Regions from separate parts of the Massilia endophytica genome, predicted to be linked through region 3. Evidence: predicted binding sites of a transcription regulator. Region 3 holds the regulator's gene; each other region holds the start of a gene.
The links. The regulator sigma-54, encoded in region 3, starts transcription at its own class of promoters, with help from an activator protein. The targets are predictions, from matches to a motif close to TGGCANGNAANCTGCTTT.
Positions count from the first base shown of each region.

Region 1 (2,200 bases), 1.1 Mb from region 3:
TGTGATGCGTAACCTCCGTATCGTTGTTGTCAATCCGACCATTTCCCCTGGCGAGGAGGATGACGAATCCCTGCGCGCCCAGGCCGAGCGCGGGCGCATCCTGCGTATCGGCCTGCTGGAGGCTGGGCTGGACATCGTCGCTTCCCTCCCGGCGGACATGTACCTGCCCGAGCACATCGCCAAGCTCCAGCCGGACATGATCATCGTCGACGCCGAATCCGATGCGCGCGACGTGCTGGAACACATCGTCATCGCCACGCGGGACGAGCGCCGCCCCATCGTCATGTTCACCGAGAGCGAGGATACGGAAACCATGGAGGCGGCGGTGGCGGCAGGTGTTTCGGCCTACATCGTGGCGGGCCTGCAGGCGGAGCGTATCAAGCCGGTGCTGAACGTCGCTCTGGCCCGCTTCCGGCGCGAGCAGAAGCTGCTGGACGAGCTTTCCGACACGAAGAGCAAACTGGCCGAGCGCAAGGTGATCGAGCGCGCGAAAGGCCTGCTGATGGAGCGCCAGCACTGCAGCGAAGAGCAGGCCTACCGCAAGCTGCGCGGCATGGCCATGAGCAAGAACCTCAAGCTTTCCGAAGTCGCGCAGCGCATCCTGGACGTCGAAGACTACCTGGGCTGAGCTGTCCAGAATGATGCGGTGCACAATCCCAGTGCGCCGCCGTGCGCCACCGCGTGGCGCGCTGTCCTGCCCCCTTTCCCCTTCCTCATAGTGAGAACTGCATTGGCACGGCGGTTGCTTATAGGCTATCAGGCGCCATCGGGCGCCCGGTGTTACCGGCCAACGGCGGCAGGTTGCATCAGACAACGACGTCTGCCATCCGTGGGTTCGCTCAGGGAGGGGCAGGCTTTTTTTTTGGCCGACCGGCGTGCCGGTCCAACGAGGAAATGCCATGGAATTCAAAGAGCTTCAGGGAGAGAAAGTCGATGCCACACGCAGGACGATTTTGCATGGCGCAGCATTGGTAGCGGGAGGAAGCGTGTTGGGACTGTCGACAGGAGGAGCGTGGGCTGCGGGCTCGGACAAGCCGGAGAAGGAAGAAATCAGGATCGGCTTCATTCCGCTCACCGACTGCGCGTCGGTGGTGATGGCGTCCGTCCTGGGCCTGGACAAGAAATATGGCGTGAAGTTCGTGCTGAGCAAGGAGGCTTCCTGGGCGGGCGTGCGCGACAAGCTCGCGAACGGCGATCTCGATGCGGCCCATGTGCTGTATGGCCTCCTGTACGGCGTGCAGATGGGCGTCGGCGGCCAGAAGAAGGACATGGCCGTTCTCATGGGCCTGAACAACAACGGCCAGGCCATTACGCTGTCGAAGAAACGGTCCGACAAGGGCGCCGTGGATGGCCCTTCCCTAGCGAAGCTGATGCGCGGCGAGCAGCGCGAGTACACCTTCGCGCAGACCTTCCCCACCGGCACCCACGCCATGTGGCTGTACTACTGGCTGGCGGCGAACGGCATCAATCCCATGAAGGATGCGAAAGTCATCACCGTGCCGCCGCCGCAGATGGTGGCCAATATGCGGGTGGGGAATATGGACGGCTTCTGCGTGGGCGAGCCCTGGGGCCACCGGGCCATCATGGACGGCGTGGGCATCACGGCCACCACCACCCAGGATATATGGCGCGACCATCCGGAGAAGGTGCTGGGCTGCACGCTGGATTTCGCGAAGAAGTATCCGAACACCTGCCGCGCCATGATGGCGGCGATTCTCGAAGCGGGCAAATGGATCGACGCTTCGCTGATCAACAAGAACAGGATGGCCGAAGTCATTGCCGACAAGTCCTACGTCAACACCAGCAAGGACGCCATCGACCAGCGCATCATGGGCCGCTACCAGAACGGTCTTGGCAAAACCTGGGACGACCCGAACTACATGAAGTTCTATAACGACGGCGCGGTCAACTTCCCCTACCTGTCCGACGGCATGTGGTTCCTTACCCAGCACCGGCGCTGGGGCCTGCTGAAGGAGGATCCGGACTATATGGCGGTGGCGCAGTCCGTGAACCAGATCGACCTGTTCAAGGATGCCGCGGCCATGACGAAGACGCCCCTGCCCAAGAGCCCCATGCGCAGCTCGAAGCTCATGGACGGCACGGTATGGGACGGCAAGAATCCCAAGGCCTACGCGGCCTCCTTCAAGATCAAGGCCTGATCATGAGCGCCTCGCATACATCCGAAAACAAGGAGGTGGCC
Region 1 covers NZ_CP088952.1:4,162,887-4,165,086, reverse strand. The annotation lists gene LSQ66_RS19080 (ANTAR domain-containing response regulator) at 5-628, shown strand; gene LSQ66_RS19075 (CmpA/NrtA family ABC transporter substrate-binding protein) at 900-2,159, shown strand.
Region 1: LSQ66_RS19075 (CmpA/NrtA family ABC transporter substrate-binding protein) is a predicted target of sigma-54. The motif match lies at 732-749, and genes of this name have one in related genera.

Region 2 (2,200 bases), 140 kb from region 3:
GCGTCCGTTGTCAAAAATATCGGATTCCCTGAATGACTGAGCTGCTCCTGTCCATTGCCGCTGTCTGCGGTTCTCTCGCTCTCGGCGTGCTGGCCTTCGCGGCTTTCATGAGCCGCCTCCAGACGCGGGACTGAAAAAAAGGCCGGGATTCATTCCCGGCCTTTTGCTTCTTACTTCGGTTTTACGAACTTCAGCGTCATGCGGTCGCTTTCGCCGATCGCCTGGTACTTGGCGCGGTCGGTATCCTTGTTCGTGTAGGTCGGCGGCAGCGCCCACACGCCTCCCTTGTGATCCGCCGTATCCTTCGGGTTGGCGTTCACCTCCGACTTGCCGGCCAGTTTGAAACCCACGCTCTCCGCCAGCTTCACCACGTAAGCCTCGTGCACATAGCCCGAATCCGGCTCCGCTGGGCGCGAGGCGGGCAGGCGGTGCTCCACCACCCCGAACACGCCGCCCGGCTTCAGCGAGTCGTACACGCTGGCAAAGAGCTTCTTCATGTTCGCTTCGCCGGTCTCGGTCCAGTTATGGATGTTGCGGAAGGTGAGCACCATGTCTGCGCTGCCGCGCGGCGCGTAGCTGTAGACGCCTGCCGCGGGTTCGAAGGCGCCCAGCTGCACCTTGGAAAAGGCGGGGTTGGCGTCGAGCTTCTGCTGGAAACGTACCGCGCCGCGGCGCACGTTCTCGTTGCTCGAACCCGGCGTATTCCCGGCAGCAATCAGCTTGCCCTGCTCCTTCAGGTAGGGGCCCAGGATCTCCGTATACCAGCCGCCGCCCGGCGACAGCTCCACCACCGTCATATTGGGGCGGATGCCGAAGAAAGTCAGGGTCTCGTAGGGGTGGCGGTACACGTCGCGCTTCACGTTCTCCGGTGTGCGCTGGCTGCCTGCGATGGCTGCCTTCAGCGCCTCGTCGGCCAGGGCCGCGCCGGAAAAACTGCAGGCCAGCAGGGCGGCCGCAAAGACTCGTTTCATGCTCTTCTCCATGTGATGTGGGGGAATGCCGCCCCGATGATGGTGTAACTCACGGTTGCGGTCAAGTGTCCGCACCGGACACCGTGCGGACACTTTGCGGACAGGCGGACAGCCATGTCCGCCCCGGCGTCCAGCGCTGGCGGGCTTGCTTTCTCTTGCGTTTGTGGCACATTAATTGCGTTAGTCGGCACGCTGCTCAGGTACTTACATCACCCCTGGAGATAATATGGAACGACGCGCATTTCTCAATTTCGGCGGTCTTGCCCTCGGCGGCCTGCTGCTCCCCCCATTCGGCCGCGCCATCGCCGCCGAGGAACTGCTCAAGCCCGCCGACGTGAGATTCAAGAAGATGCTGGCCGATACCGCCATGGGCGCCGCCACGCAGGCTGGCGCCAGCTACTGCGACGTGCGCATCGGGCGCTACCTGAACCAGTTCATCACCACGCGCGACCTGAACGTGGAGAATGTCACCAATACCGAGTCGGCGGGCGTGGGCGTGCGCGTGATCGCCAACGGCGCTTACGGCTTCGCGGCCACCAACGACATGTCGCCGGACGGCGTGGCTGGCGCCGCGCGCCAGGCGGTCGCCATCGCCAAGGCGAATGCCAAGCTGCAGTCCGAAACCGTGCAGCTCGCACCAACGCCGGGCGTCGGCGAAGTATCCTGGAACACGCCATACACCAAGGACTGGCGCACGGTGCCTATCAAGGAAAAAGCCGAGATGCTCATCGCGGGCAACAAGGCTGGCATGGAAGGCGGCGCCTCCTTCATGCAGTCGCTGCTCTTCCAGGTGAACCAGCAGAAGTACTTCGCCTCGACGGACGGCTCCTATATCGACCAGGACCTGCACCGCCTCTGGATGCCTTTCGTGGCCACGGCTGTGGACAAGGCGAGCGGCAAGTTCCGCTCGCGGAACGGCCTGTCCACGCCGGTGGGCATGGGCTACGAATACCTGGACGGCCGCAAGGAGGACAAGCTGAAAGCGGCGGGCGGCGTCACCACCCTGTACCGCAAGTCCTACGACCTGATCGAAGATGCGCGCGCCGCAGGCAAGCAGGCCAAGGCCAAGCTCACCGCCAAATCCGTGGAGCCGGGCAAATACGACCTGGTGCTCAGCCCCGAACATATGTGGCTCACCATCCATGAATCCGTGGGCCACCCCACGGAGCTGGACCGCGTTCTCGGCTACGAGGCCAATTACGCGGGCACCAGCTTCGTTACCCTGGACA
Region 2 covers NZ_CP088952.1:5,118,435-5,120,634, forward strand. The annotation lists gene LSQ66_RS23425 (class I SAM-dependent methyltransferase) at 171-971, opposite strand; gene LSQ66_RS23430 (TldD/PmbA family protein) at 1,198-2,200, shown strand, end outside.
Region 2: LSQ66_RS23430 (TldD/PmbA family protein) is a predicted target of sigma-54. The motif match lies at 1,136-1,153, and genes of this name have one in related genera.

Region 3 (2,200 bases):
TCGGCGCGATGCTTTATCGCATCATGGTTGTGGTTCTGGACTTTGTCTTTGTATTTCATGACCTGCCGGTCCAGTTTGTCGATCAGGGTGTCGATCGCGGCATACAGGTCTTGCGCCAAACTCTCCACATACACGGTCTTGCCCGACATGCGCAGGTTGATTTCGGCTTTCTGGCGTTTTTCTTTCTCGGTGAGGTTATCTACACTCAGGATGACAGCAATGTCGATCACTTGATCGAAATGGCGTCTCACGCGCTCCAGCTTGTTTTGGACGTATTCGCGAATCGCGGGGGTCACTTCGAGATGATGTCCACTGATGGTGAGATTCATACACACTCCTAAAAGATGATGTCGCTCTACAAGGCTCACGGGGAGCCCATGCACTACAAGGACTTGCGGAGGCTGACGGGAGGGATCTTCAAGGCTTCGCGATACTTGGCAACAGTACGTCGCGCAATCACCATGCCCTGTTCTCCTAGCATGTCCGCAATCTTACTGTCGGATAAGGGATTTTTCGGGTCTTCTGCTCCTGTGAATTGCACAATCAGCGCACGGATCGCGGTCGAGGAAGCTTCACCCCCAGCTTCAGTCGCGACGTGGCTACCAAAGAAATATTTCAACTCAAACATCCCATGTGGGGTGAGCATGTATTTCTGAGTTGTTACGCGAGAAATAGTACTCTCGTGTAAACCCAGTGTATCAGCAATTTCGCGCAACACAAGGGGTCTCATGGCGACGGCGCCGTGCGAGAAAAAGTTCTTCTGCCGCTCCACGATTGCTTGTGCAACGCGCAAAATTGTGTCAAACCGCTGGCGCATGTTCTTGATGAGCCACTTGGCCTCCTGCAGCTGCGCATTCATCTGCGTTTCGCCCTTGCCCTGCTTGAGCAAACTGGCATACAGCGCATTGACGCGCAGGCGCGGCATCACGTCGTTGTTCAGCGTGACGACCCAGCCGTTGCGGCCCTTCTTCACGATCACGTCCGGCACGACATAGTCTGACGCATCCTGCGCGAAGGCGGCGCCCGGATGCGGGTTGCAGCGGCGGATCACGGCCTGGGCTTCGCGCAGATCTTCCTCGTCGCAATCGAGCGCTTTCTTCAGCTTGTTGAAGTCGCGCTGGGCGAACCAGGTGAGGTGTTTTTCCACGATGCACAAGGCCATGCGGCGCGTGACCAGTGGAATGTGCGGCATGCGCCTGATCTGGATGGCGAGGCATTCGGACGCGTTGCGCGCGCCCACGCCCACGGGGTCGAAGCTTTGCAGCAGCGTGAGCGCCGTCTGCAGCTCCTCCAGCTCCACATCCGCCTCTTCCGGAATGCGCGCGTGGATTTCCTCGAGGCTTTCTTCAAGATAGCCGTTGTCGTCCAGCGCATCGATGATGAGTTCCATCAGCGCCCGGTCGCGCGGCTCCTGCACGGTGACGCGCATCTGCTCCAGCAGATGGTCGCGCAGGCTGTGGTGGCTCGCTTCCAGCTGCGGGCGCGCGTCCTCGTCGTCCGGGGCCTTGCCGCTGCCCGAACCCGACCAGTCGCTGTCGCCCTCGGCCACGCTGTCGCCTTCGTAGGGTTCGGCTTCCGCAGGCGCGGCCTCGGCCTGCGGCCCGTTCTCGCCGGGCGGTCCTTCGGCTGGCGTGGCCGCCGGCGCGCTCTGGCCGATGGCGCCGTCGGCGAGAAGGCGCACGCTGCGGTCCAGCGGGTCGTCCAGACGTTCGAGCAGGGGGTTTTCGGTTAGCAGCTGCTCCAGCTCCTGATGCAGCTCAAGCGTGGACAATTGCAGCAGCCGGATGGACTGCTGCAATTGCGGCGTCAACGCAAGATGCTGCGACGTTCGCAGTTGCAGGGATTGTTTCATGGCCTTACATGCGGAAATGCTCGCCGAGATAGACTCGGCGTACGGATTCGTCGGCGATGATGTCATCGGGGCGGCCGGAAGCCAGCACGCTGCCCTGGTTAATGATATAGGCGCGATCGCAGATGCCAAGCGTTTCGCGCACATTGTGGTCGGTAATCAGTACGCCAATGCCGCGCTCCTTGAGGAAGCGCACAATCCGTTGAATCTCTATGACCGCAATCGGGTCCACGCCAGCGAAAGGCTCGTCCAGCAGCACGAAACGCGGATTGGTGGCGAGGGCGCGCGCAATTTCCACGCGGCGGCGCTCGCCGCCTGACAGCGACAGGGCCGGATTCTCGCGCAGCTTCT
Region 3 covers NZ_CP088952.1:5,253,825-5,256,024, reverse strand. The annotation lists gene hpf (ribosome hibernation-promoting factor, HPF/YfiA family) at 1-329, opposite strand, end outside; gene LSQ66_RS24100 (RNA polymerase factor sigma-54) at 383-1,852, opposite strand; gene lptB (LPS export ABC transporter ATP-binding protein) at 1,857-2,200, opposite strand, start outside.

Region 4 (2,200 bases), 240 kb from region 3:
TGAAGGGCTTGATGATGGCGGTAATGAGTTTCATGCTAGCCTCGCGTTCAGAAAGTTTTCGAGATCGTCAGCACGGCGCCCGATCTCCCCAGGATTTTGCCGTTCGGCGCCACATAGAACTTGGTGTTGGTGTCGAAGTAGGCCAGGGACACGGTGGCAAAGCCCACGTCCTTGCTCACGCCGATCTTCCAGTCGGTATAGCTGGCGTCGGCGACGTTCTTCACGGTCTGGTGGCCCGCATGCAGGTTGACCACCCAGCCGTCGCCCATGTCCGGATTGGCGGACAGGTCCCAGTAGCTGCTGTTCTTGCTGTCGGCAAAGCCGAACAGGTTGGTCAGCGAGTGCGAATACTTCAGCGAGCCCACGCCGTAGGTCACGGCGCCGTACAGCTCGAAGGTATTGGCGTTGGGGTGCAGGTCGTTGGAAGGGTAGATGTAGCCCAGGCCGCCGACGTCGTAGCCGAAGCCGCCGCCGAGGTCGCCGCGCTTGCCGCCGTACACATCCCACTCGATGCTGGCATCGCCGCCGCCGTCCTTGACCCACTTGATGGTGGAGGCCCAGGTGCCCGCGTAGAAACCGGTGGGGTTGTTCACCCAGTCGGCGCCGCCCTGCAGCGCCGGCTTCAGGCGGGACTGGGAATAGCCGCGGAAGCGGTAGTCGCTGGTCACCGCGACGTTATAGACGATCTCGTTGTCCGGCTTGGCTTCCGGGGCGGCCGCAGGCGCTTCCTGGGCTTGCACCATTCCGCCTGCCATCGTTGCCAGAGCAAAAAGAACTGCGGAGGCGAGGGGCAGGCGCTTGGTTTTCTGTTTCATGGCGATTTCCTTTGGTTTTGGAGGAACTTTTATTCCGGTTGCGGTTTAAAATTCAGCTTGATCGTCCGGTCTCTTATCCGGTTAGCAGAATGTGTGCCAGCAAATGTTGCTGGGTCGATAGCTGCCATAAGGAGAATGTGACCGCTTTTGCACCAATTCGTCACCCTTTGCGCACCAATGTGGTGCGGATGACACAACCATTCTCACGGAGCACCATCATGGACATGAACGCCTTTCTCTCGGACCTGCAATCGAAGATCCAGCACGCGATCGACAACTCGCCGGCCAAGGACATTGAAAAGAACGTGAAAGCGATGATGACCCAGGGCTTTGCCAAGCTGGATCTGGTGACGCGGGAGGAATTCGACATCCAGGCCCAGGTCCTGGCCAAGACGCGCGCCCGCCTGGAGCTGCTGGAAACCCGCCTGGCGGAACTGGAAGCGAAGATCGCGGCGAACGCCGCGGATCAGTGATGGCGGAGGGGGCGTAGCGCCCCCATTCGCCCGTTTACCGGCGGCGGTTCAGCCAGTGGTCCAGGGACAGGCGTCCCGGGCCGAAAGCGGCCAGCACCAGCAGCAGCATGCCCCAGTATTTGTGGTCGTTGACCGCGGCGGGGCAGGACAGCATGAACAGCTGTGGGTAGGAAATCACCGCCATGGCGTTCACGAAGAACAGCCCCAGCGCAGCGGGCCGCGCCAGCAGCCCCAGGGCCAGCAGCAGGGGCAGCACAATCTCTCCCCCCGCCCCCATCACGGCCGCCAGCTCCGGCGGCAGCACGGGCACATGGTATTCGGTACGGAACAGGGCCAAGGTGGCGCTCCAGTCGCCCAGCTTCACCATCCCTGCCTTGAAGAACTGCCAGCCCACGTAGAGGCGCAGCGCGAGACTGAGCGCGGAGCCGCCCCAGTCGGCCAGGGCTGCATCGAACACGCCGCTGCGGCGGTGCAGTGCAAGAATCCATTGCATAAGAAACTCCCGGGGAAAGCAGCCGGCCTGCGGGGCGAGCGACACCGCGCAGGCCGGACAGGCGGATTACTTGGCCGGAGCGGTTTTGCCGCCCATCTTCTCGCAGCTGCCCTTGGCCACATACTTCCATTCGTTCGGATCCATGTCCTTCTTGGACTGGCCTGCGCAGGAATGCGAGCCGGTGGTGCTGGCGCAGTCGTTCATGCCTGCCTTCGAGATGCCGAAGCACTTCTCCTTGGCGGCCTTGTCGTCGGCGGCGTGGGCGCTGCCCATGCCCAGTGCGCAGGCGGCAGCCAGGGCCGATGCCAGCAGTGCGTGACGTTTTTCCATTTTGAATCTCCTATCGGGTTTGTTGGTGGGTCCAGCTTCGCCGGCAGATCCGGCTGAGGCATAGTCGTTCGGACGCTTCGATTCCTTAC
Region 4 covers NZ_CP088952.1:101,353-103,552, reverse strand. The annotation lists gene LSQ66_RS00515 (P-II family nitrogen regulator) at 1-34, opposite strand, end outside; gene LSQ66_RS00510 (TorF family putative porin) at 48-815, opposite strand; gene LSQ66_RS00505 (accessory factor UbiK family protein) at 1,034-1,288, shown strand; gene LSQ66_RS00500 (DoxX family protein) at 1,323-1,781, opposite strand; gene LSQ66_RS00495 (BufA1 family periplasmic bufferin-type metallophore) at 1,848-2,111, opposite strand; gene LSQ66_RS00490 (sigma-70 family RNA polymerase sigma factor) at 2,197-2,200, opposite strand, start outside.
Region 4: LSQ66_RS00510 (TorF family putative porin) is a predicted target of sigma-54. The motif match lies at 897-914, and genes of this name have one in related genera.